3 regions of the Spongiibacter sp. genome follow, and region 2 is predicted to be linked to each of the others. Evidence: predicted binding sites of a transcription regulator. Region 2 holds the regulator's gene; each other region holds the start of a gene.
The links. Region 2 encodes PhoB, which activates phosphate uptake and scavenging genes when phosphate is short. Its sites were predicted from a motif close to TGTCATAAANNTGTAACA; they were not measured.

Region 1 (8,008 bases), on a different contig from region 2:
CGACTTTTACGCCGAGCTGCTGCCTGTCGAAGCCTGCAGCCAGCGCCATCACCGGGGGTTTGTTCTGCGACTGGAGAATCGCTGACCCCGCCACACTGTCGCATTTCTGCAATGACAGTGTCACGAATTTGCAAACGCCGAGGCGTAGGGTGACATTCGAGAGGATGAAACTATGCGCCTGATTCAATCAATTAATCAGTTCGATGTGCGGATGTTTCTGGCTTGCGTCAACACCCGCCATCAGCAACAGCTTTGCCGCGTCGCCTTCGGCGTTTCCAAAAGCGGTGACGGCTACACCCAGTTGTTTTTGCCACTGGGCCTGCTGGCACTGAATGTGCCCGGCAGCGGCTACTTTACCGCCGCCGTGGCAATCTCCTTTGCCGTGTGGCTGCCGCTGTACTGGGTGCTTAAAAACACCTGCCGTCGCCGCCGCCCACCTGCCGCCATCCCGCAGTTCAGTGCGTCGATCATTGCCTCCGACGAATTCAGCTTCCCATCGGGGCACACCGCCGCCGCCTTTCTGCTGGCCACCCTTGCGGTGCTGAGCTTCGGCGCTGTCGCCGCCGGCCTGTTTGTCTGGGCCGCCGCCGTCGGTGCCTCCCGCGTCTTACTCGGCGTCCATTTCCCCACCGATACCGTCGCGGGTGCCGGACTTGGCGTCGCCATCGCACATCTGGGCTATTACCTGGTGACACTGTAGTCACCGGGATACCCATTCCACTCATTGAACGAGTCAAACACAGACAGATGAAAATTTTATACGGCGTGCAAGGCACCGGAAACGGCCATATTTCGCGCGCCCGCATGATGGCCAAACATTTCGCCGACAGGAATGTGGAGGTGGACTATCTATTCAGCGGTCGACCTGCCGAACAATACTTCGACATGGATTGTTTTGGCCGCTACGAAATCCGTCATGGCCTGAGTTTCACCACGGTCGACGGCCGCATCAATACCCTTCAGACCCTGCGCGATGCGCGCCCTCTGCAATTTATCAAAGACGTTAAGCAACTCGACCTGACGCCTTACGACCTGGTGCTGACAGACTTCGAACCGGTCACCGCCTGGGCGGGGCGACTGAAAGCCAAACCCGTTGTCGGGGTCGGCCACCAATATGCCTTCGGTCACCCCGGAGTGCCCGAGGACGGTGTTGATCTACGCAATCGTCTGGTGATGAAACTGTTTGCCCCCGTACGCTATGGCCTGGGCCTGCATTGGCACCACTTTGACGGCCCGATCGTGCCGCCGATCATCAACCCGGAGGAAAGCCGCCTGCCTTCTGCAGGCCACACGGTGGTGTATCTGCCCTTTGAAGACCAGAGCCGCGTCACCGGGCTGCTGCGACAGTTCCCCGGGCAACGCTTTATTCAGTATGCCCCGACGCTCAGTGATCAGCAGCAGGGCAACGTCATGCTGCGCAAAACCAGTCTGCACGGCTTCAAGCAGGATCTGCGCAGCGCCGATGGCGTGATCTGCAATGCGGGATTTGAATTGATCAGCGAATGCCTGCATATCGGCCTGCCGGTACTGGCCAAGCCCGTCGCGGGCCAGTCGGAACAACTGGGTAACGCGGCCACTCTTCGTCAACTCGAACTCGCCAGCATCATGACCCACCTCGATAGCGAAGCGGTTGGAAACTGGTTGGAACAACGCCGCGCACCGGCGCCCCAGAACTACCCCGATGTCGCGGCAGCGATTTGCGACTGGTTGCTGAAAGGTGATTGGCAAAACCGGGACGCGCTGGTCGCCTCGCTCTGGCAGCAGCGCGATGCCTCCGCTCGACTGAACTGCGCCTAAGCCTTGACGAATCACTTACCCCCCAGTGACGAAGACGCTGTTTTCGGACCGCCACCGCTGGACGTGCACAGCGCTCTCGACCCCTATCGCGGTCGCCTGCACCGGCGCCTGCCGGAGCTTCTCAATGTTGAACAGCTCTGTCGGCACGGCGGCGACTTACTGAGCAGCCGCTGCGAAGCCCTGATCGACGTCGACGATTTCAAGCTCCCCCTCATCTCCCTGACGCTGGGCAAACCTGAAACCGCCAAACACTGCCTGCTGCTCACCGGCGGTGTGCACGGCGTCGAGCGCATTGGTACCCAGGTATTAATCGCCTGGCTGGAAACCGCATTGGAGCGCTGCCGCTGGGACCGCCACTGGCGATCACAATTTGAAGACGAAGTGGCGATCATCGCCCTGCCCCTGGTCAACCCCGCGGGCATGCTCCGCAACTCGCGCTGCAATGCCAACAGCGTCGATCTCAACCGGCACGCGCCGATTGACGCCGAAGACCGGGTCCCGTTTCTGGTCGGCGGGCAGCGCCTCTGGCGCCGCCTGCCATGGTATCGGGGACGCTATGACCGACAGGTTGAACCGGAGTTTCAGGTACTGGAATCACTGATTCGCCGACACAGCCAAGCAGGCAGAACGATGATTGCGATCGACTTCCACTCCGGTTTCGGCTTTCGCGATCATCTGTGGATTCCCCATGCCTACCGCAAGGAAGCCATCGACGACATCGGCAGCTACGTGGCGCTCAAACTGCTCTGGGAGCGCAACTTCCCCCACCACAATTACGCCTTCGGCCCCCAGGCAATGCACTATCTCAGTCACGGCGATATGTGGGACTACTTTTATCTGCGCTGTCGCGAACAAGGTGTGAAGCTGCTGCCACTGACACTGGAAATGGGAAGCTGGTTGTGGGTGAAGAAACACCCCCGACAATTGTTCAGTTTTGCCGGGCTGTTCAATCCTACGGTGCCCCACCGCCATGCGCGGGTGTTGCGCGGCCACCTGTTGCTACTGGATTTTATGCTGGCGGCCTGCCGCAATACCGAACAATGGCAGCCACGGGGCGAACAGGAAATGCAGCTTCGCCAGATCGCCCAAAGCCTTTGGTATCGACAACTCGATGACTGAGCTATCGCTGCCCCGGCATTGGCTGTTCCTGCGCGGCCTGTCCCGCGAGAGCGGCCACTGGCAGCCCTTTGTGGATGACTGCGCTGCGCGCTTGGGCTGGCAGTGTCACACGCTGGACTTGCCCGGCTTTGGCAGTGAGCATCAACGCAGGTCCCCGTTGACCATTGCAGAGATCCGCAGCGATCTTCAGCAACGCTTCGCCTTGCCCGACGATGAGCCCTTCGGGATTGTCGCGCTGTCGCTGGGGGGCATGGTCGCCTTGGACTGGCTGCACACGGAACCCCAACGCATCCGCCAGCTTATTTTGATTAACAGCAGCAGTGGTGACTGCCCGGTATGGCAGCGACTTCAGCCCCGCGCACTACCCCAGGTCTTTCGCGGTCTGGTCTCGAGACACGCCAGCACTCAGGAGCAGGCCATTCTGAAAATGGTCAGCAACCGGCACGGCAACAACGCCGCGCTGCTCAGTCGCTACGTCGAGCTGCGCAACCAGCACCCCATCCAGCGCCGCAATGTGCTGCGCCAACTCTGGGCTGCCAGTCGCTTTCGCGCGCCACACACATTGCCCGCCGATCGCTTGCTGTTTCTCGCCAGCCGCGCTGATCACATGGTGAGCTGGCAGTGCAGCCAGCAACTCGCCGACCGCTACCAGGCGCCTGTTGCGCTGCACCAGAGCGCCGGACACGACCTGCCGCTGGATGACCCGGATTGGCTAATCCAGCGCTTTGAAGATATTGCGGGGAAGGAATAAGCAGGCGGCCAGACAGGCCGCCTTCGGGCACAGCTTCTACTGGCCGAGATAGCGCTTGCGACGCGCTGGCTTCATTTTCTCGATATCCACCAGCACCAGACCATCAATACAGTCGGCAAAATCCGGATCGATATTGAAATCGGCAAAGCTGACACCACCGGGCTCACAAAGCTCAGTATACTGCTTGTACAGCGTCGGCACCGAGCAGCCCAGTTCGGCCAGCATGGCCTTTAACTCAGCAAATTCCCGCCGGTAGTCGTCGCCCTTGAAACGCGTAACCGCCGACTCGCTGCGGTAAGGCATTTTTGCGCTGGCCCAGTCAGGATCGACCGCGCCGGACTCGCTGGAAAAATAGCAGCTATAGAATTCCAACAGGGCATCTTTGGCGGCGCGAGGCAGTTCATCACTCAGGCTGACGGGGCCAAACATATAACGCAGCTCGGGGTAGCGAGCCAGGTATTTGCCCACACCCTGCCAGAGGTAATCCAGGGCATTGCGCCCCCAGTAGCGAGGCTGGATAAAACTGCGGCCCAGTTCCACACCCTGCGCAAACACGGCGTTCGCCGCATCGGGCTGGTAGTCAAACAGGCTGGCACTGTAGAGCGTCTGCCCCGGCTCCAATGCCGCGACACGCTTCAGGCGATAGGCGCCCACCAGTTCAAGCTGGTTGTCGTCCCACAGCACGATGTGGTCGTAATAGGCATCGTAGGCGTCTACGTCGCGACGCAGACCCGTGCCTTCGCCCACCGCGCGGAAGCTGATTTCGCGCAGGCGACCGATCTCACGCATGATGCAGCAGTCGCCGCTGTACTCGTAGCGATAAATATCCATGCCATCGCGGTTGCTGCCCAGGTGTTCGCAGTCACGAATGGCGCTGCGCAGTTCCCGTCGGTCCTCCGGGTGCGCTACCGGCTGCGCCTCGGGCATAAAGCAGGGCTCACCACGACGGCGGCGCTTGCCGATCTTGTAAAGGTGGCGCTTGAACAGGCGCACTTTGGCCTGCGTGGTCAGCGGCAGATCGCGGTAGAGAGAAGGATCAATAGCCGGGCCGATGCTGACGCGCACGGTGCGGTTGTTCTGTTTGAACATTTCGCGGATCAGCCACAGTGTCGACAGCGGCTTGGCCAGCAGCGACAGTGCATAGAAAAACACCGAATTCCTGGCGTTCATGTGCACTGGCAGAATCGGCGCATTGGCCCGCTCGGCAAACTTGATAAAGCCCGCCCGCCAGCGACCATCGCGAATGCCCGACGGGCTGAAACGCGAGACTTCACCGGCCGGGAAAATAATCACCGCGCCATCGCCTTCCAGGTGCTCGTGGATGGCCTGAAGATTTTCCCGGCGATTGCGTTTACCACTCATATTGTCCACCGGCAGCAACATGCTGCGCAGCGGCTTGAGGGCATACAGCACTTCGTTAGCCACGACTTTCACATCGCCGCGCACTTCAGATACCAGCTTCAGTAGGGCCAGTCCGTCGAGGCTGCCAATAGGATGGTTGGCAATGATCACCACGCGCCCCGTGACCGGAATACGCTCTTTGTCGAGGGCACTGACCGCGTAGCCAAAATCAAAATAGTTCAGCACCTGCTCGACAAAGTCCCTGCCACGCAGATGCGGGTAATCCCGCTCGAACTGTTTGAACTCGGCCTCGTGAAACAGGTAACGCAGCAGCGCAGTGAGCGTGCGTTTAATATGGGGATTGCCCTTGGCAATACGGGGAAAACGTTCGTCGATAACCGAATCTACGGAAATCATATTGTCACCTCGTTGTTATCCGACCCGTCGCAGCGGCAGCACGTCTGCCACGGGTTTTGCAGCGGGTTCACCAACCCTTGCCAACATCTGGCGGGTCTCGGTCCACTGCAGTAATTCCAGCTCACCGTCCTCGCCCTCAGCCAAGAGCGTGCAGTTCTCAATCCAGTCGCCATCGTTGCAGTACAACAGTCCGTCGATATCCTTGAGTGCAGGCTGGTGGATATGTCCGCAGATCACGCCATCCAGACCGCGCTTTTTGGCTTCCTGCACGGCCGCGGCTTCAAACACGTCGATCACCTGACGGGCATTGGGGATACGCTGCTTGATATAGGTCGCCAGCGACCAGTAGTGATGGCCAAAGCGGCGGCGGAAGAAATTGGCCCAGCGATTGAGAAACAGCAGCAGATCGTAAGCGGCATCGCCGACCAGATTCTCCCAGCGGCTGAGCTGCATGTGTTCATCCAGGCAGTCGCCGTGAAACATCAACAGACGCTTGCCTTTGAGGGTGGTGTAAACCGCTTCTTTGCGGATTTCGATAGGCCCGAAAATATGCCCGACATAGTCGCGGAACGGTTCGTCGTGGTTACCGGGAATGTAAACCACCCGAGTGCCGCTATTGGCCTTGCGAAACAGGGTGCGCAACACCTCGTAGTGACTGGCAGGCCAGTACAGCGTGCGGGACATGGCCCAGAGATCGACCACGTCGCCCACCAGATAAATGGTGTCGCATTCAATGTGATTCAGGCAGTCCAACAGGTACTCGGCGCGGCAATCCTTGAAGCCGAGGTGGATATCGGAAAGCCATAGCGTTTTGTAGCGTTTTACTTGCTCGGTCACACCGGGCGCCTCTGTCGTTAAATTGATGACAGGCTAGAGCGCAACGATGACAAAGGCGGGACGGTTCTGAGGCAGATTTATGACAACCTTGCCCACCGGAACCGGCGGTGGGCAAGGCGTCGTTCAGCTGTCGCGGTTCATGGTGGGCTGGCGGATTAACTGCAACATACTTTGCTGGACATCGGGCCCCAGCAGGGCGACCCAACGCTGGCTGAACAGTTGCAGGCGGGCATCGCAGCGTACCCAGCGCTCGCCGTCACGATTTTCCTCATACAGCAAATTCTGGGCAATCAGGGTATCGAGGTATACCCGGAACAGGTTTTTATCAAAGTATTCCGGCGCTTCCCGTCCGCTGACAATCGACAGCCGCTGGGCCATAACGATCAGGTTTTCTTCCACGGCACTGCGCGGCGCGGCGGTTTCTCCGGGCTCATGCACCAGCAGGAGACTGCTCATGGTGTAGCGCTCAAAGGTCTCACGCAAAATCCTCCCCAGACCGGTCAGCACCGCGTAGGCATTGCTGCCCACTTCCGGGCGAGCCAGCACTGACTCGCCGCGACGCAGCAGCAAGCCCTGCTCGACCAGATTGTCGATATGCCGGTCCACGACATCATCGCAGTTGTTTAAATCGACCCGCAAAAACAACTCGCGCTTGAGGAAGGGCAACAACTGCATGCAGGATTCGCGCAATTCATCGATGCTGACCTGCTCACTGTGGCGGAAGAAACGCGCGATCAGACTGGGCATCGCCAGCACATGCATCACCGAGTTGCGGTAATAGGTGAGCATCACCGCCTCTTTACCTGTGGCGGTAATAATCGGCCCCCAAAGGTGATCGATGCGCGACAGCCCCGCCGTGCGTGCTGCAGCGTCGAGAATTTCCCGCGCGCTGCCCTCCGGCAAGGTGACATCCGCACTGTAGGGCAGGCGCTTCAGCAGCGCGACAAAGGCGTCGATCTGGTTCAGCAGCTCATCTTCGGCCATGGCACGCTGGGGGCTGGACAACAGAATCATCGCCACCAGACCGATGGGGTTAATGACAGCCGCCGAATTCACCCGCTCCATATTTTCCTGGGCGATGTGGTCGACAACCGCAGGGATAAAGCTTTCGTCGCCGCTTTGCAGCTTGCTGCGCCACTCCGGCTCGATGTGGCTCAGGCAGTCTTCCAGCGCAATCGGCTCACCAAAGGCCACATGGGGGCTGCCGTAAGACGACTTGAAAATCCTTGTGGCCTTGAGCAGACCGCCCGCTGATTCGCTCTGCTTGGCGGCACCGCGCAGTTCCTTCACGTAGGACGCGCCTTCCACCAGCTTGTCGTAGCCCACATACACCGGCACCAGCGCGACCTTCCGCGCCGGCTGGGCGAGGAAGCTTTCCACCGTCATCGCCAGCATGCCCTTTTTAGGTGGCAGCAGACGACCGGTACGGGAACGCCCGCCCTCCGGGAAAAACTCCACGGGGTAGCCCCGCCCCAGAATGACATCCAGATAGCTGCGAAACACCGCACTATAGAGTTTCTGTCCGGCAAAGCTGCGGCGAATATAAAAAGCACCGCCCCGGCGCAGCAGACCGCCTACCGGCCAAAAGTTCAGGTTCACCCCGGCCGCAATATGTGGCGGCACCAACCCTTGCGTGTAGAGGCCGTAGGAAATCAGCAGATAATCGAGGTGGCTGCGGTGACTCGGCATGTACACCAATTGCCGATCGTTGGCAGTGCGGTTCAGACGCTCGACATGGTGCAGGCG
Region 2 (8,008 bases):
TGGTTCAATAACACAATTCAATACTGGCACTGGATGGTGTTCGGTCTGCTGCTGGTTGCCAGCGAGGCCGTTGTACCGAGTTTCGTGATGCTGTGGTTTGGCGCCAGTGCGATCGCCGTCGGCCTCATTACGGCGGTTGTGCCTCTGGACTTCAGTATTCAGTTGCTGATCTGGGCCTGCCTGTCGGCGTTTGACCTTTTCCTCTGGTTCAAATTTGTTCATCCACGCATGAAAAACCGCAGCCTCTCGGGTATGTCCAGAGAGCAGGTCGTCGGTCAGGAAGGCATGGTGATTCGTGCCGGTTCCCATGGCGAAGGCGCTGTGCGTTTCAGTATCCCGGTATTGGGAAACGATGAGTGGATGTACATTTGTCGCGAGCCGGTTGCCGTGGGTGACCGCGTTGTTGTGGAAGATGTGTCAGGGAACTCTCTGATCGTCCGCCCACTGGATGCGCGTTTCGGCGCCGCGGACTGATTCGCTCCGCCAACTCGGCGAATCCCACTACTTCAGGAGAGATAACAATGGATGGTTTGGCTGTTACCGGCGCGTTGCTGGTTCTGGTAATCGTAACGCTGGGGATGGGCGTTAAGACGGTCCCTCAAGGCTATAAGCACATCGTGCAGCGTCTGGGAAAATACCACGGCACCCTGAATCCCGGGTTGAACTTCATTATTCCCTACGTTGACCAGGTCGCTTACAAAATCACGACCAAGGATATCGTGCTCGATATCCCTTCACAGGAAGTGATCACCGAAGATAATGCGGTGATCATTGCTAACGCTGTCGCCTACATCAACATCGTATCGCCAGAGAAAGCGGTATACGGCGTTGAGGATTACAACATCGCCATCCAGAATCTCGTTCAGACGGCGTTGCGCTCGATTGTCGGTGAGATGTCGCTGGACTCGGCACTGTCGTCCCGCGATCAGATTAAAGCCAAGCTAAAAGCGGCGATCTCCGATGATATTGCCGACTGGGGAATTACCCTGAAGACGGTTGAAATTCAGGACATTAACCCCTCTCCGACGATGCAGCGCGCGATGGAAGAGCAGGCCGCTGCCGAGCGTCAACGGCGGGCGGCTGTGACCAAGGCGGAAGGCGAGAAGCAGGCTGCGATCCTCGAAGCAGAAGGGCGTCTTGAGGCGTCTCGCCGCGATGCCCAGGCCGAAGTCGTACTGGCCAAAGCCAGCGGGACGGCGATCGAACTGGTCTCCAACGCCGTGAAGGGCGATGAGCTGCCAGTGCTTTATCTGCTGGGCGAAAAGTACACCGAGGCGCTCAAAGAGCTGTCGGCATCTGGCAACGCCAAAACCGTGGTGCTGCCCGCAGATCTGCCTCAGGCCGTGCGCGGAATATTGAATAAAGTCTGATTTAGTAAGGTTTACAGAATTACCATGCAGCACACTTACCGCCTTATCACCAGTTGTCCCGATCGCGTCGGGATTGTTGCCCGTGTCAGCCAGTTTGTGGCAGAACAGGGGGGCTGGCTGACCGAGGCCAATTACCATTCTGATGCCGACAGCAATTGGTTCTTCATGCGCAATGAAATTACCGCCGAGTCGCTGGGCATGAAAGCCGATGCGGTGAGGGAAGCGTTCCGTCCCATTGCCGAAGAATACGGGATGGAGTGGGAACTGGTGGATTCGGCACGCCGCCGTCGCGTGGTGATTATGGCCAGCCACGCCTCCCACTGCATTGCTGATCTGTTGCACCGCTGGCACAGTGGTGAACTGTATTGCGACATTCCCTGTGTTATCTCCAATCACGAAAACCTACGCAGTATGGTGGAGTGGCACGGCATTCCCTTCGAACACGTGCAAGTCGACCCGAATAACAAGGCGCCTGCCCATGAGAAAGTCCAGTCGCTCGCAGCGGCTTACGAAGCGGACTGTATCGTCCTTGCTCGCTATATGCAGATTATCCCCCCGGAATTCTGTCGAGCCTACGCCGGTCGAATGATTAATATTCACCACAGCTTTTTACCGTCGTTTGTTGGCGCCAACCCCTACCAAAAGGCGTATGACCGTGGTGTGAAGCTGATTGGCGCGACCAGTCACTATGTGACAGAACAGCTGGATGAAGGGCCAATTATTGAGCAGGATGTCATCCGAGTGTCACATCGCCACAGCAAAGATGATTTGGTTCGGCTCGGCAAAGATGTGGAAAAGTCAGTGCTTGCCAGAGCCTTACGTAACCACTTGGAAGACCGGGTACTGGTTCACGGCAATAAAACCGTCGTATTCGACTAGACTGACTTGTCATAAAATTGTCATTAAAGACCGTTTAAATGCAGGCTCAAGTACTTAGGCGGCGTTAAAGGGACAAGCATGACGACAACCAAGACCATCCTCATCGTCGATGACGAGGCAGCCATTCGCGAAATGATTCGCGTAGGCTTGGAACTTGCGGGCTACGATTGCCTGGAGGCAGCCAATGCCCAGGAAGCTCACGGCATTATTGTTGATCAGCGACCAGACCTGGTGCTGCTCGACTGGATGATGCCGGTCACCAGCGGTATCGAGTTGCTGCGGCGCCTGCGGCGTGAGGAATTGACTCGCGATATGCTGGTTATCATGCTCACCGCCAAAGACGATGAAGACAACCGCGTGCAGGGGCTGGACGTTGGCGCTGACGATTACATCACCAAGCCTTTTTCCTCTCGCGAACTGCTGGCCCGCATCAAGGCGGTATTGCGCCGGGTGAGCACGCCCGACCAGGAAGAGAGTATCGATGTGGATGGCCTGCGCCTCGATCCCGCCAGTCACCGCGTTTTTGCCGATAACGTGCCTCTCGATATGGGGCCGACAGAGTTCAAACTTCTCAAATTCTTCATGACCCACCAGGAGCGTGCCTACAGCCGTGGACAGCTTCTTGATCAGGTGTGGGGCACCAATGTCTATGTCGAAGAGCGCACGGTGGATGTGCATATCCGTCGACTGCGCAAGGCACTTCTCACAGACAGCCGCGATTTTGGTCAGCTTATCCAGACCGTAAGAGGCACCGGTTACCGCTTTTCAGCAACAGGAGTCAGCGCATAGCGCCGGTTCATGCGGTATTACGATTGGAAGACGGAACTGGTCAGAGTCATGCTGCCGCTGGCAGCTGCTGCGGTTCTGTCGACAGCGTTCGAACTGGGTGCCTGGCCGGTGTTTGTGGTGGCCGCGGGAATCTGCACCTGGCTGCTTTGGCAGCTTCAACGTTTGAGCGACTGGCTATACCGAGGCTCCGGGACGGAGCCGCCAGAGGCGATAGGCATGTGGGGTCAAATTTTCGATACCATTTATGATATGCAGAAGCAGGCGACGGGGGATCACGATCGCTTGCAGGCCATGATTGATTATCTGCGAGCGTCGTTCGCGTCCATGTCTGACGCGGTGGTGATGCTCGATCATCAGGGCAATATCGAATGGTGTAACGATGCGGCATCGGAGTTGTTGGGGCTGCGGCGAGAGGACGATACCGGCCTCCAGCTGCTCAACCTGATTCGTGCGCCATCATTTGTCGGCTATTACGAGGCCGAAAAATACGGGGCACCGCTGGAAATGGCCTCCCCGGTGAATGCAGACATTCAGCTGAGTATCAGTATCAGCTTCTTTGCCGAGCGTAATCGCCTGCTGTTTGCCCGGGATATCACCCGGACTTATCGCCTTGAAAAAATGCGCAAGGATTTCGTGGCGAACGTATCCCACGAATTGCGCACCCCTCTGACGGTTATCAATGGCTACCTCGAAACCTTCGCGGAACACGGCGGCGAAAATCCGCGCTGGGATCGTGCTATTGAACAAATGCTGAAGCAGTCTCGCAGAATGCATCACCTGATTCAGGACCTGATGCTGCTGTCGCGACTGGAGTCGGTGCCCAAGCCCAAAGAACAGGATCGTATTGTCTTGCGACCTCTGCTGGAAATGGTCCGAGAAGAGGCGCTGGCGGCGGCGAAGGGTGATCGCAGCATCGAAATAGAATGCGACGACAGTATCGTACTGAAAGGGCAGGCGACGGAAATACGCAGTGCATTGTCTAACCTGGCCGTCAACGCTGCCCGTTACACCACTGAAGGTGACCGCATTGTGCTGCGCTGGTACCAGACCGACAGTCATGCGGTGCTGGAAGTCCAGGACAGCGGTATTGGCATTGAACCGCAATATATTCCCCGCTTGACCGAGCGCTTTTATCGCGTGGATCAGAGTCGCTCGCTGGATACCGGCGGCACCGGGCTGGGCTTGGCAATTGTCAAACATGTACTGCTTCGACATCGCGGCGAGCTGAGGGTGCGCAGTCACCCCGGAAACGGCAGTACCTTCAGTTGTCTGTTCCCCAAATCCTTGGCAACGAAGGCTGAATCTGCAGCGTGACAACGCTGTAATAAAAGCTACGCTGCCTGTAACAATTTAGTCATATTTCGTCGATAAAATGACGGCCGTGTTAAATCTACGACCTTTTGCATGACTTGGGAGACGACGGTGAAACTCAAAAATTGCCTGATTGCTGCAGTAATTGGCCTTTCTTCTTCACTGGCCAGTGCCGCGACCGATGTGGATGCGGGCCTGCCCACCTATGAAAAAGCATCCGGCGTTTCCGGAAACCTGTCCAGCGTTGGCTCGGATACGCTCGCAAACCTGATGACGCTGTGGGGCGAGGATTTCAAGCGCAACTATCCCAACGTCAATATTCAGATTCAGGCTGCGGGGTCTTCCACTGCGCCGCCGGCGCTGACAGAAGGCACGTCCAATATGGGGCCAATGAGCCGCAAAATGAAGGACAAGGAAATAGAAGCCTTTGAAGCGCGTTTCGGCTACAAGCCGACGGCCGTCCCGGTGGCCATTGACGCCCTGGCTATCTTTGTCCACAAAGACAACCCCATCGATGGTATGACGCTGGCCGAGGTGGATGCGATCTTCTCCAGCACCCGCAAATGTGGCTACCCGGATGATGTTCGCCGCTGGGGGCAACTGGGTATGACTGGCGCCTGGGAAGGGCGCGATATTCAAATGTTTGGCCGGAACTCGGTATCTGGTACTTACGGCTACTTCAAGGGTGAAGCGCTGTGTAAAGGGGATTTCAAAAACGGTGTGAACGAGCAGCCAGGATCGGCTTCTGTTGTTCAGTCAGTATCCACATCGGTTAACGGTATTGGCTACAGCGGTATCGGTTACACCACTTCCAGTGTGCGTGCTGTGCCCATTGCCAAGAGCGACAAAAGTGCCGCAGTAGCCGCCAACCCGGAAAACGCGATCAATGGCAGTTATCCGCTTTCGCGCTTCCTCTACGTCTATGTGAACAAGGCGCCGAACAAGCCATTGGCTCCGCTTGAGCGCGAGTTCCTGAAAATGGTGCTGTCTAAACAGGGCCAGGAAGTGGTGGTGAAAGATGGTTATGTGCCGCTGCCCGCGAGTGTCGTAGAGCGTATCCTCAAGAAGCTGGATATGTAACTCGGACTCAACTGATGCGGGGATGGCTGTGAGCAGTGTCCTCGCATTGCTGTCACGCTGACGACATGCGGTGGCTGTAGCATTTCACGTATTCACAGAAGCAGAGTTTTAAACGTATGAAGCAATCCGAGGTGCGGGCAGCTGCGTCGGCGCAGCGCCGGTGGCGGCATATTAAGGATAAGATGACCACCGCAACGATCACCGCTGGTGGTATCGGTGTGCTGTTATCTATTCTGTTGATCTTCTTCTATCTTCTCTACGAAATTCTGCCTCTGTTTACATCGGCAGATATCGAGCTGGAAGAGCAGTTTACCCTGCCGGTTACCGAAGCCCCCCTTTACCATGCGATCGAAGAGCAGACGGAAATCGGCTTCCGCCTGGGCAGTCAGGGTGATGCCCTGTTTTTCAATGCTCAGAATGGGGACGAAGTCCTGCGCGAGCAGTTGCCTTTATCCTCGGCGATTCGCAGCTTCGCGTTGGAGTCGGAAGACAGTCGCGTCATTGCCCTGGGGCAGGACGACGGTCGAGTACTGATTGTTAAACACGACTATCGTGTAAGTTATCCCGGCGACAAGCGCGTGATTACACCGCTGCTGCGCTACCCTTACGGTAACGACGGGGTAGCGGTTGCCGAGGCGGCGCTGGACAAACTGGCGCTTAGAGACAGTGAAGATGCGCTGCTGATTGTTGGCGTGAGCGATGGACACTTGGTTGGGCGGCGCTGGACCAAAGAAGAAGACTTCCTTACCGAGGAGGTCACGCTGGAAGAAGAGATTCTTAAACTGCCGACGCTGGACGTCCCCGCAGACTACCTGTTGATCGGCCCGCGCCAGCATTGGTTGTATGTTTTGAGTCAGCAGGGCGATTACCGGCTGATTGATATGCGCAGCCTGAAGATTACCGATCGCGGACGTCTCACAGAGGGTGGCAGTCTGACTGATGCCCGGTTCTTGCTGGGCGGGATCTCGCTGTTGACGGCCACGGATAAGGGCGAGATCAGTCAGTGGTTTGTTGTGCGTGATGCCAGCCGCGACACCGGTTATCGATTGCAGTTCGTCCGTCGCTTTGACGCGGAAAGTACGCCGAGCGAGCTGGTTACCGAACATCGCCGGAAAGGCTTTCTCAGTGTCAGTCGGGACGGCCACCTCGACATATACCACAGTACATCCGAGCGTCGGCTTCTGAGTCAGGACCTGGACGCAAAACAGGTATCCGGCCTGGCTATCGCGCCTCGGGCAGATGCGCTGCTGGTCGAATCCGGGCAGGGCACTATCCAGCGGTATGCTGTGCACAACGAGCACCCTGAAGTTTCCTGGTCCGTGTTGTGGAGCAAGGTTTGGTACGAAAGCTATCCAGAGCCCGACTACGTGTGGCAGTCCTCGGCGGCAGACAATGATTTCGAGCCGAAGTACAGTTTTGCTCCGTTGGCGTTTGGTACCCTGAAAGCCGCCTTTTACGCCATGCTGATTGCCGCGCCACTGGCGATTTGCGGGGCTATCTACACGGCCTATTTCATGGCACCGGCGCTGCGCCGCAAGGTGAAGCCGATCATCGAACTCATGGAGGCCTTGCCCACCGTTATCCTCGGGTTCCTCGCCGGGCTTTGGCTGGCGCCGTTCATTGAACGCAACCTCCCGGCGGTGTTCTCGGTGTTTATTGCCATGCCGGTCGCGATTTTGGCGTTCGCGTGGTGCTGGTCACGCATCCCGGCGGATTGGCGGAATCGCGTGCCCGACGGCTGGCACCCGGTGCTGCTGGTGCCGGTGGTCATCGCGGTAGTGATGGGTTGTGTCGAACTGAGCGCACCGATGGAACGTGCCTTCTTCAGCGGTGATATGCGCGCCTGGCTGACCAATGATCTTGGTATTGCCTTCGATCAGCGCAATGCGCTGGTGGTTGGGGTGGCGATGGGGTTTGCGGTGATTCCAACCATCTTCTCTATCGCTGAAGACGCTATTTTCTCTGTTCCCAAACACCTCAGTTATGGATCACTGGCTCTCGGCGCCACACCTTGGCAAAGCCTGGTGGGGGTCGTGATGCCCACCGCGAGCCCCGGTATTTTCTCCGCGCTGATGATTGGCATGGGCCGCGCGGTTGGCGAAACCATGATTGTACTGATGGCAACGGGGAATACTCCGATTATGGACGCCAATATCTTCGAGGGTATGCGGACATTGGCGGCGAATATCGCCGTGGAAATAGGTGAAACGGAAGTCGACAGCAGTCACTATCGAGTGCTCTTCCTCGCGGCATTCGTGCTGTTTATGTTCACCTTTGTCGTTAACACCGTGGCCGAAACGGTCAGGCAGCGCCTCAGACAGCGCTATGGCAACCTCTGATCGGGCGGGATAAAAGATGCAATTGCAAGGTAAACAACAACAGGGAATCAAGGCTTGGTTCAAAGGTGGTGAACCGCTGATCTGGGCCAACGCTGCCGCTGTGACGGTCAGCACGCTGGCGGTCATTGGGCTGCTGATTTTGTTGGCAGTGAGAGGCTTCAGCCACTTCTGGCCTGCCGATGTATTCGTCGCCAGCTATGATCTTCCCGAACGCTCATCGGCCATTGTGATGGCGGAAAG
Region 3 (8,008 bases), on a different contig from region 2:
AGCAGAAACTGATTGGCGCCAGCCCCGAGTTGCTGTTCCGCCTGCGCCAGGGCGAGATGGAAACCTTTCCACTGGCGGGCACCACCAAGCGCGGCGCCGACGAAAAAGAAGATACCGCACTGGCCCGCACCCTGCTTAACGACCCCAAGGAAATTGCCGAGCACAATATGATTGTTGACCTGCACCGCAATGATATCGGCCGGGTCGCCGAGTTTGGCACGGTGAAAGTGCGCAGCCTGATGGACATCAAACGCTTCAGCCACGTGCAGCATATTTCCAGCGAAATTGTGGGCATTATCGCTGAGGGTGAAGACATGTTCTCGGCACTGGCGAGTAATTTCCCGGCGGGCACCCTCACCGGCGCGCCCAAAATCGAGGCGATGAAAATTATTAACGCCCTGGAAAACGACGGTCGCGGCCCCTACGGCGGCGCGGTCGGCCACTTCTCCTTTAACGGTGACTGCACCTTTGCCATTCCGATTCGCACGGTGTTTGCCAACGGTGAGGAGGCCTACGTGCAAACCTGTGGCGGCAACGTCTACGACTCCAACCCCGACGATGAGTACGAAGAAATCGTGCGCAAATTTGCTGGCACCAAAAAAGTCTTGGATGCCTTTATGGACCACAGCGCCGACCAGGGGGCCGCATCGTGAAAGTACTGATTATCGACAACTACGACTCCTTTACCTACAACCTCTATCAGTACATCGGCGAAATTCTCACCTCCGAGAAAAACCGTGGCGCGGTGGACGATTTCAGCATTGTGGTGAAACGCAACGACGAGCTGAGTCTCGCGCAAATTCGCGAAATGCAGGCCGACCGGATTATTGTCTCACCCGGCCCGGGCTCGCCGGATGACGAGCACTATTTCGGTGTTTGTGCGCAGGTGATTGCCGAACTGGGCAAAACCACGCCGCTGCTGGGCGTCTGCCTGGGTATGCAGGGCATTGTCCATGTGTTCGGCGGCAAGGTCGTTAAAGCCCCGCGGCCCATGCACGGCAAAATCAGCCCCATCAGTCATAACCGTCAGGGCATGTTCGCCAACATTCCCGATCAACTGGAAGTGATGCGCTACCACTCACTGATGGCCGAGGCCGAATCCTTCCCCGAGTGCTTGCAACTGACAGCGCTGGTCGGCGACTTCCCGGCCAGGGAATTCGATAATTTATCGCGCATCCGTCAGGGCGGTGATTTTGAAATCATGGGAATTCAGCACCGCGACTACCCTATCTTCGGCATTCAGTTTCACCCGGAATCCTTTGCGACCGAGGGCGGCAAGGAGCTGATTCGCAACTTTCTGTTCGCTTGAAGACGACTGTTAGCGGGTGACGTTTTACACCCGCTACATCACACTTTCATCAAACTGCCATACTTTTCCTCTAGCGTATTCGGCTTTGTCTTTGGCCGTTTACAGGAGGATGTCGTGACGTCAAAAAAACTCATCAGCAGTCGCCGCCAAGTACTGCGATCCATGTTTCTGGGCTCAGTTGCCCTTGGCATATACGGCTGTGGCGGCTCGTCCAGCTCATCCAACAACAGCTCCACCCCTGACACCCCGGACGTTCCAGACGTGCCCGATGTCCCCGACGTTCCGGACCCGGTAGTTCCGGCCACCGAACTGCCGCTCCAGGCCGGCCCCCTTGCCAATATCGGCAATCTGGTTGAATCCGATGTCGACGGCACGCTGATTCCCGAGGGTTTCTCTATTCGCCGTGTGGCGCGAGCCGGTTTTTCGCCGTCCTTTAACTTCACGCTCTGGCACAGCAACCCCGATGGCGGCGCCGTGTTCCAGGCCGATGACGGCGGCTGGGTCTATGTCTCCAACAGTGAATCCACCCCCGGTGGCGTCGGCGCGCTGCGCTTCGATGCCAACGGCGATATCAGTGACAACTACCGTATTCTTCGCGACACCCGCAACAACTGTGCAGGCGGCGCGACGCCCTGGCAAACCTGGCTGTCCTGCGAGGAAGTCAGTGACGGTCAGGTTTACGAGTGCGACCCCTTTGGCAGTGCCGACGATGCCGTTGCCCGCCCGGCGCTGGGCATCTTTAATCACGAGGCCGTCGCCGTCGATCTGCCAACGCGCACCCTTTATCTGACAGAAGACAGCGGCAGCGGACGCCTCTACCGCTTCACCTCGGTCGGCGCCAAGACGTCGATCAATGGCAAGGAAGGTCTCGACCTGGACAACGGCCTGCTGGAGGTTCTGGAAATTGAGGGCTTCGAGGCCGGTGGCTATCAGGAAGACCTCGACGTCGCCCGCAAACTGCACAAGGTGAAATGGGTCGCGGTACAGTCCCCGGAGCGCACTCAGGCCGAGGTGCGCAGTGAAATTGAAGCCACGGGTGTCGGCGCACCCGGCACCGTATTCAAAGGTGGCGAAGGCATCTGGACTCAGGAATTCCCCGAAGGTCAGCGCCAGACCGTCGATGGCAGCGACCACCCCTTGCGTGCGGTGATCTTCTTTGCCTGTAAAGGCGACAACCGCGTGTATGCGCTGGACGTCGACAACGAGCTGATCGAAGTCGTGTTCGACAACGAGCAATTGACGGCCGTCGACGAACTGCCCTACGACGATGTCGACAACCTGGTCGTCAGCCCCGCTGGCGATGTGATTGTGGCCGAAGACGGCGACGCCATGCGGCTGATGGTGATGATTCCCAACCAGCCCGCGAAAATCCTGCTGCAGGTACCGGGTGGCGAAAGCGAGCTGACCGGACCGGCGTTTACCGCCGACGGCAGTCGCCTGTACTTCAGCTCGCAGCGCGGCCCGGTCAATCTCGGCATCCCCTGGTTTGGCACGACCTACGAGCTGACCATCCCCGAGGAGTACCGCTAGTCACGCAAGCAACGCAGGGCAGACGCCACGCCCTGCGTTGCCGCCATAGCCGGTGTACAATGCTGCGCTTTGCACACCGACCTGCCCATGCCCGAGCTGTTCTCCATAGGCTATGCCACCAAACCGCTGGATACCTTTCTGGCGCAACTTCGCCAGCATCGGATTGATGCGATCGCCGACGTGCGCTCGGTGCCCTACAGCAAGGCCTTCCACGATTATCACCGCGAGCCACTGGCCGCTTCTTTGCGCGCAGCCGGTATCCATTACGTATATCTGGGGGATGAACTCGGCCCGCGCTCCAAAGACCCTGCCCATTATGATGACCGCGGACAGGTGCAGTTTGACCGTCTGCAAACCGCCGAGCTGTTTTTGAACGGCATCGAACGGGTGTTTGCCGGAATGAAAAAATCCCTGCGCATTGCGCTGATGTGTGCGGAGAAAGACCCGGCGACCTGCCATCGCAGCCTGCTGATCGGTCACTACCTGCTGCACCAACGACAGCAGCCAGTGCTGCATATCGAGCACGATGGTGTATTGGAGGACGAAGCCGCGCTGGAGCGGCGGCTAATGCAAATTCAGAATATTCAGCCGGATATGCTTACCCCGGAATGCGCCTGCCTGCCGCTGGCCTGGCAGGCGCAGTGTCGACAGCACGCCTACCGCAAACCCGACTGAATTCGCCGGGACGCGACAGCATGACGACCTAGACCAGGTCGCTGAAATGATCGACCAGCAAGTCGGCACCCGCCTCTTGAATCGGCGCGCCGTGGTTATAGCCGAAACTGACACAGGCCGCGGGCATGCCGAGCGCATGCGCCGCCTGAATATCGTTGCTGGAATCACCAACCATCACCGCATTTTTCGGCGACACCCCGAGCTGCTCACACGCCAGAACCAGCGGCGCAGGATCAGGCTTTCGAGTCGGCAGAGTGTCCCCGCCGACCACGACCGGCAGCAACTCCTGCAAATCAAAGGTGGCGAGGATAGGATGGGTGAAACGCTCGGGTTTATTGGTGACACAGGCCAGTTTAATGCCTGCCGCCTGCCAGTACTCCAGCGCCTCGCGTACCCCGTCAAACAGGCGACTGCGCGAACTGCTGTCTTCGGCGTAGGCGTTGTAGAACGCTTCCAGCAACACGCGCTGCTGAGCCTGTGGAGCCTGCTGCTCACTGACTTCCAGCGCCCAGGTCAATGCCCGCTCAACCAGTTTAGGCGCGCCATTGCCCACCCATGTCCGCACACGCGCCTCGCCAGCAGGCGGGTAGCCGCAAAATTCCAGAGCGTGGTCCATCGCCGCGGCCAGATCGGGCACGCTATCGACCAGCGTGCCGTCCAGATCGAACAGCAGTGCCTGCAACGGTGCCTCGCCCAACAGCGTTTGCAGACGCATCATACGCTGGCCAGTTCGCTGCGCATGTTGTCGATCACCGCGGTGTAGTCATCGGCGTTGAAAATTGCCGAACCCGCAACAAAGGTGTCGGCACCGGCCGCCGCGATTTCAGCAATATTCTTGGCGGAAATCCCGCCGTCCACTTCCAGACGGATGTCGTAGCCGCTGGCATCGATCATGGCGCGAACTTCACGCACTTTATCGATAGTTGAAGGAATAAACTTCTGTCCGCCAAAGCCGGGATTTACCGACATCAGCAGTACCATGTCGAGTTTGTCCATCACGTATTTCAGTACGTCAGGGCCAACGGCAGGATTCAGTACCAATCCGGCCTTACAGCCCGCATCGCGGATCATCTGCAGAGAGCGGTCTACGTGAATAGAGGCATCCGGGTGGAAGGTGATAATACTGGCACCGGCTTCGGCAAAGTCACCGATCAGGCGATCGACGGGCGACACCATCAAGTGCACATCAATGGGCGCTTTCACCCCGTGATTGCGCAGCGCCTTACACACCATCGGGCCGATGGTGAGATTGGGCACATAATGGTTGTCCATTACATCGAAGTGAACAATATCCGCACCGGCTTCCAGCACGGTGTCCACTTCCTCGCCCAGGCGGGCAAAGTCGGCAGAGAGAATTGAGGGGGCTATCCAGTAGTCGGCCATGGTCGATCCCGTATGCAGTGTCGCGGCAGAAAAGAGTGCGTAGTTTACGCAGAGCGCAGCTCGGCATCCAGCGCAGCGAGGCGTTCCGGCGTTCCGATATCCCACCATTGACCGCGATGAAGACGGCCGCTCAACTGCGATCGAGCCATTAAGGCCTGCATCAGAGGTTTCAGAGGGCGGCGCCCTGGCGCCAGTCCCGCAAAGCATGCCGGCTGCCAGACACTCACCCCGGCAAAGGTGTAGCGCGGCTCGCCCTGTTCACGAAGCAGGCCGTCGTCGCCCAGTGCAAAGTCACCAGCGGGGTTGTGTGCGGGGTTGTCCACCATCAGCAGCTCTGCACCGGCTGGCCGAATCGCCCGCAGAGGCGCAAAGTCGATATCGCTCCACACGTCACCGTTAAGGAGGAGGAAGGGCACGTCGCCCAGCAGAGGTAACGCCCGCACAATGCCACCGGCAGTTTCCAGCGGCTGTTCCTCCACCGAATGCGTGATCTGCAAACCGTAGCGCGTGCCATCGCCGAGGTAATCCACAATCTGCTCAGACAGCCAGGCACTGTTGACCACCACCTCGTTAAACCCCGCAACGGCGAGCTTCTCCAGGTGATAATCGATCAAGGGTTTCCCCGCGGCGCGCAGCAGTGGCTTGGGGGTGGTCTCGGTCAGCGGGCGCATGCGCTCGCCAAACCCGGCGGCGAGGATCATTGCCCTCACAGGCGCAGTTCCCGATACCAGGGCTGCGCCGCCGCCAGCGGCAACAGCCGTGTTTCAAACCAGCGCACAAATTCATCAAATTCGGGATACTGCCGCGCGACCGACAGGGTATAGGCAATGACTAATGGCAGATCGTCGAGGTAGGCCGATTTGCCGTCACGCAATTTAAGACGGGCAAAAATTCCCAGCACTTTGATGTGCCTTTGCAGCCCCATCCAATCCACATCGCGGGCAAACTCGGCGGCATCCGGCATCGACTGCCCGGCCGTCAGTGCCTGCTGGCGATAGGCCTCAATCCACTCGCTGACACGGGTGGCAGGCCAGTGGATATAACAGTCGCGCAGCAGTGACACGAGGTCGTAACTGACCGGGCCGCGCACGGCATCCTGAAAGTCGATCAGTCCCAGTTCGTCATTCTCCAGCAGCATGATATTGCGACTGTGGAAATCCCGGTGCACAAAGCCCTGCGGCTGGGACATCGCCCGCTTGGCGAGCGCATCAAACAGTCGGGCCAGCATCTGCCACTCCTCATCGCTGAGGGTATAGCCCAATAGCTGCTGTACGAACCAGTGGGGAAAGAGCGCCATCTCCTCCAACAGCCGCTCGCGGTCGTAATCGGGAAGATCGCCATCTTGTAAGGGCATAGCCTGCATTTTCAGCAGGCTATCGAAGGCCTGACGATAATAGCGATCGGCCGCGTCAAGATCAGACAGCGCCGGGCGCAACAGCGCATCGCCAAAGTCTTCCTGCAACATGAACCCCTGCTGTAAATCCCAGCCCAGCAGACCGGGAACCCGCAAATCGGCGGCCATCATCCGCTGCTGAACAGCAATAAAGGCAGGGTTGTTCTCTTTATCCGGCGGCGCGTAGACCGCAATAAAGGCCTCACCACTGTCCAGCGTCAGGCGATAGTAGCGGCGAAAACTGGCATCACCAGAGACCACCGACAAGGTCGCGGGAGTGGTTTCTGGCAGCCCCAATTGAAGCAGGCCCCAGCGCGTCAAGTCACGGGTCAGTGTCGGATTTTCAGCAGTCATGGAAGGCAGGAAATCGGTCAATCTCAACGGGAAACGGGCATCCTAGCAGAGAATGCTTTATTATGCGCCTTCGCTAATTCAGGCCAATCGCCACACGTAATTAAGCCATTATCGAATGACTGCGTTTCGCCCATTTTTCACACTGCTGCTGTGCGGCTGCAGTGCCGCCAGCCTGGCGCAGACTGCGCCCGTGGAGCAGTGCGGCCCGATCAGTGGCCAAGCGATGCAATTCGATATGTCGCGACTCCCCGCCTACTACCAGCACTGGAACTGGGTACCCCTGGACAAACTGCCGGAAAGCGCCCGCTGCGAACTGTCGCCGGGGTGTGCCGGACGCTTTGTCGAGCCGCCCAGAGACTGGAGTGGATCAGACCAAGACCCGGCCACAGCCCCGCTGGTCGTATCCGCTGACACGATCGAATCGGTCGGCGACAGCGCGACGATGCAGGGCGGCGTAGAACTTCGCAAGGGTAGTCTCAGTCTCGACGCCGGTTACGCGCGCTACCGACGCAGCGACGGCAGCGTCATGCTGCGCGATGCCGTGGTCCTGCGTCAGCCCGGTTTTATGCTGCGAGGCCAGTCGGCCACCCTCGACACGAATGCCGGATTGGGCGAACTGACAGAAGCGGAAATTCTCAGCTATCAAACCGGTGCCCGTGGCAGCGCCGGACGCATGGCGCGCCCGGCCTTCGGCCGCTTTGAACTGGAAAAAGCCAGCTACACCCAATGTACGCCCGATAAGGAAACCTGGTCGCTGCACGCAGACAGCATTGAGCTGGACTACGAAACCGGCCGCGGCATCGCGCGCGGCACCAGTGTTCGTATCTATGATGTGCCGGTCTTTTACACACCGTATTTGAACTTCCCGGTCGATGATCGCCGCACCACCGGATTCCTGTTTCCCACCGTGGGCCTGGCCGACAACAGCCTCGACATCTCGGTGCCCTACTACATTAATCTGGCACCCAATTACGACCTGACCGTGGTTCCGCGCTATATCGAAGCCCGCGGCGAAGCCCTCGGCGGCGAATTCCGCTACCTCAACAAGTACTCAGAGTGGGCCATCAACGGCAGCTACCTGCCCAACGACCAGCGCGAAGATATCGACCGCTGGCTGCTGGGCATCGCCGAAGAAGGCTACATGGGCGATAACTGGAGCACAGAGGTCGACTACACGCGGGTCAGCGACAATGATTATTTCTCAGACCTCGGGCTGGCGAACCTCAGCGTAAAACGCAGCACCCACCTGAACCAACAGGCCAAACTGGGCTACCTCTCTGACAACTGGAGCGGCCGCCTGGAAGTGCAGCGCTACCAGACCATCGCCACGGTCGACGACCCCTATCAGAAGCTGCCCCAGCTCG

Region 1: a site for PhoB is predicted at 6,330-6,347, ahead of AC5DB9_RS09640 (UDP-2,3-diacylglucosamine diphosphatase). Genes of this name have one in related genera too.
Region 3: a site for PhoB is predicted at 1,354-1,371, ahead of AC5DB9_RS09335 (alkaline phosphatase PhoX). Genes of this name have one in related genera too.

The regions. Positions count from the first base shown of each region.
Region 1 is NZ_CFHTQA010000021.1:39,617-47,624, reverse strand. Features, by position in the region: gene AC5DB9_RS09670 (class I SAM-dependent methyltransferase) at 1-85, shown strand, start outside; gene AC5DB9_RS09665 (phosphatase PAP2 family protein) at 173-700, shown strand; gene AC5DB9_RS09660 (MJ1255/VC2487 family glycosyltransferase) at 748-1,797, shown strand; gene AC5DB9_RS09655 (DUF2817 domain-containing protein) at 1,801-2,916, shown strand; gene AC5DB9_RS09650 (alpha/beta fold hydrolase) at 2,909-3,667, shown strand; gene olsF (bifunctional ornithine lipid synthase OlsF) at 3,704-5,425, opposite strand; gene AC5DB9_RS09640 (UDP-2,3-diacylglucosamine diphosphatase) at 5,441-6,262, opposite strand; gene plsB (glycerol-3-phosphate 1-O-acyltransferase PlsB) at 6,386-8,008, opposite strand, start outside.
Region 2 is NZ_CFHTQA010000062.1:3,199-11,206, reverse strand. Features, by position in the region: gene AC5DB9_RS15845 (NfeD family protein) at 1-474, shown strand, start outside; gene AC5DB9_RS15840 (SPFH domain-containing protein) at 522-1,370, shown strand; gene purU (formyltetrahydrofolate deformylase) at 1,395-2,249, shown strand; gene phoB (phosphate regulon transcriptional regulator PhoB) at 2,328-3,038, shown strand; gene phoR (phosphate regulon sensor histidine kinase PhoR) at 3,048-4,352, shown strand; gene AC5DB9_RS15820 (PstS family phosphate ABC transporter substrate-binding protein) at 4,461-5,429, shown strand; gene AC5DB9_RS15815 (ABC transporter permease subunit) at 5,612-7,768, shown strand; gene pstA (phosphate ABC transporter permease PstA) at 7,785-8,008, shown strand, end outside.
Region 3 is NZ_CFHTQA010000020.1:36,224-44,231, forward strand. Features, by position in the region: gene AC5DB9_RS09325 (anthranilate synthase component I family protein) at 1-653, shown strand, start outside; gene AC5DB9_RS09330 (anthranilate synthase component II) at 650-1,309, shown strand; gene AC5DB9_RS09335 (alkaline phosphatase PhoX) at 1,424-2,839, shown strand; gene AC5DB9_RS09340 (DUF488 domain-containing protein) at 2,927-3,514, shown strand; gene AC5DB9_RS09345 (phosphoglycolate phosphatase) at 3,543-4,232, opposite strand; gene rpe (ribulose-phosphate 3-epimerase) at 4,229-4,897, opposite strand; gene murU (N-acetylmuramate alpha-1-phosphate uridylyltransferase MurU) at 4,942-5,598, opposite strand; gene AC5DB9_RS09360 (aminoglycoside phosphotransferase family protein) at 5,604-6,644, opposite strand; gene AC5DB9_RS09365 (LPS-assembly protein LptD) at 6,760-8,008, shown strand, end outside.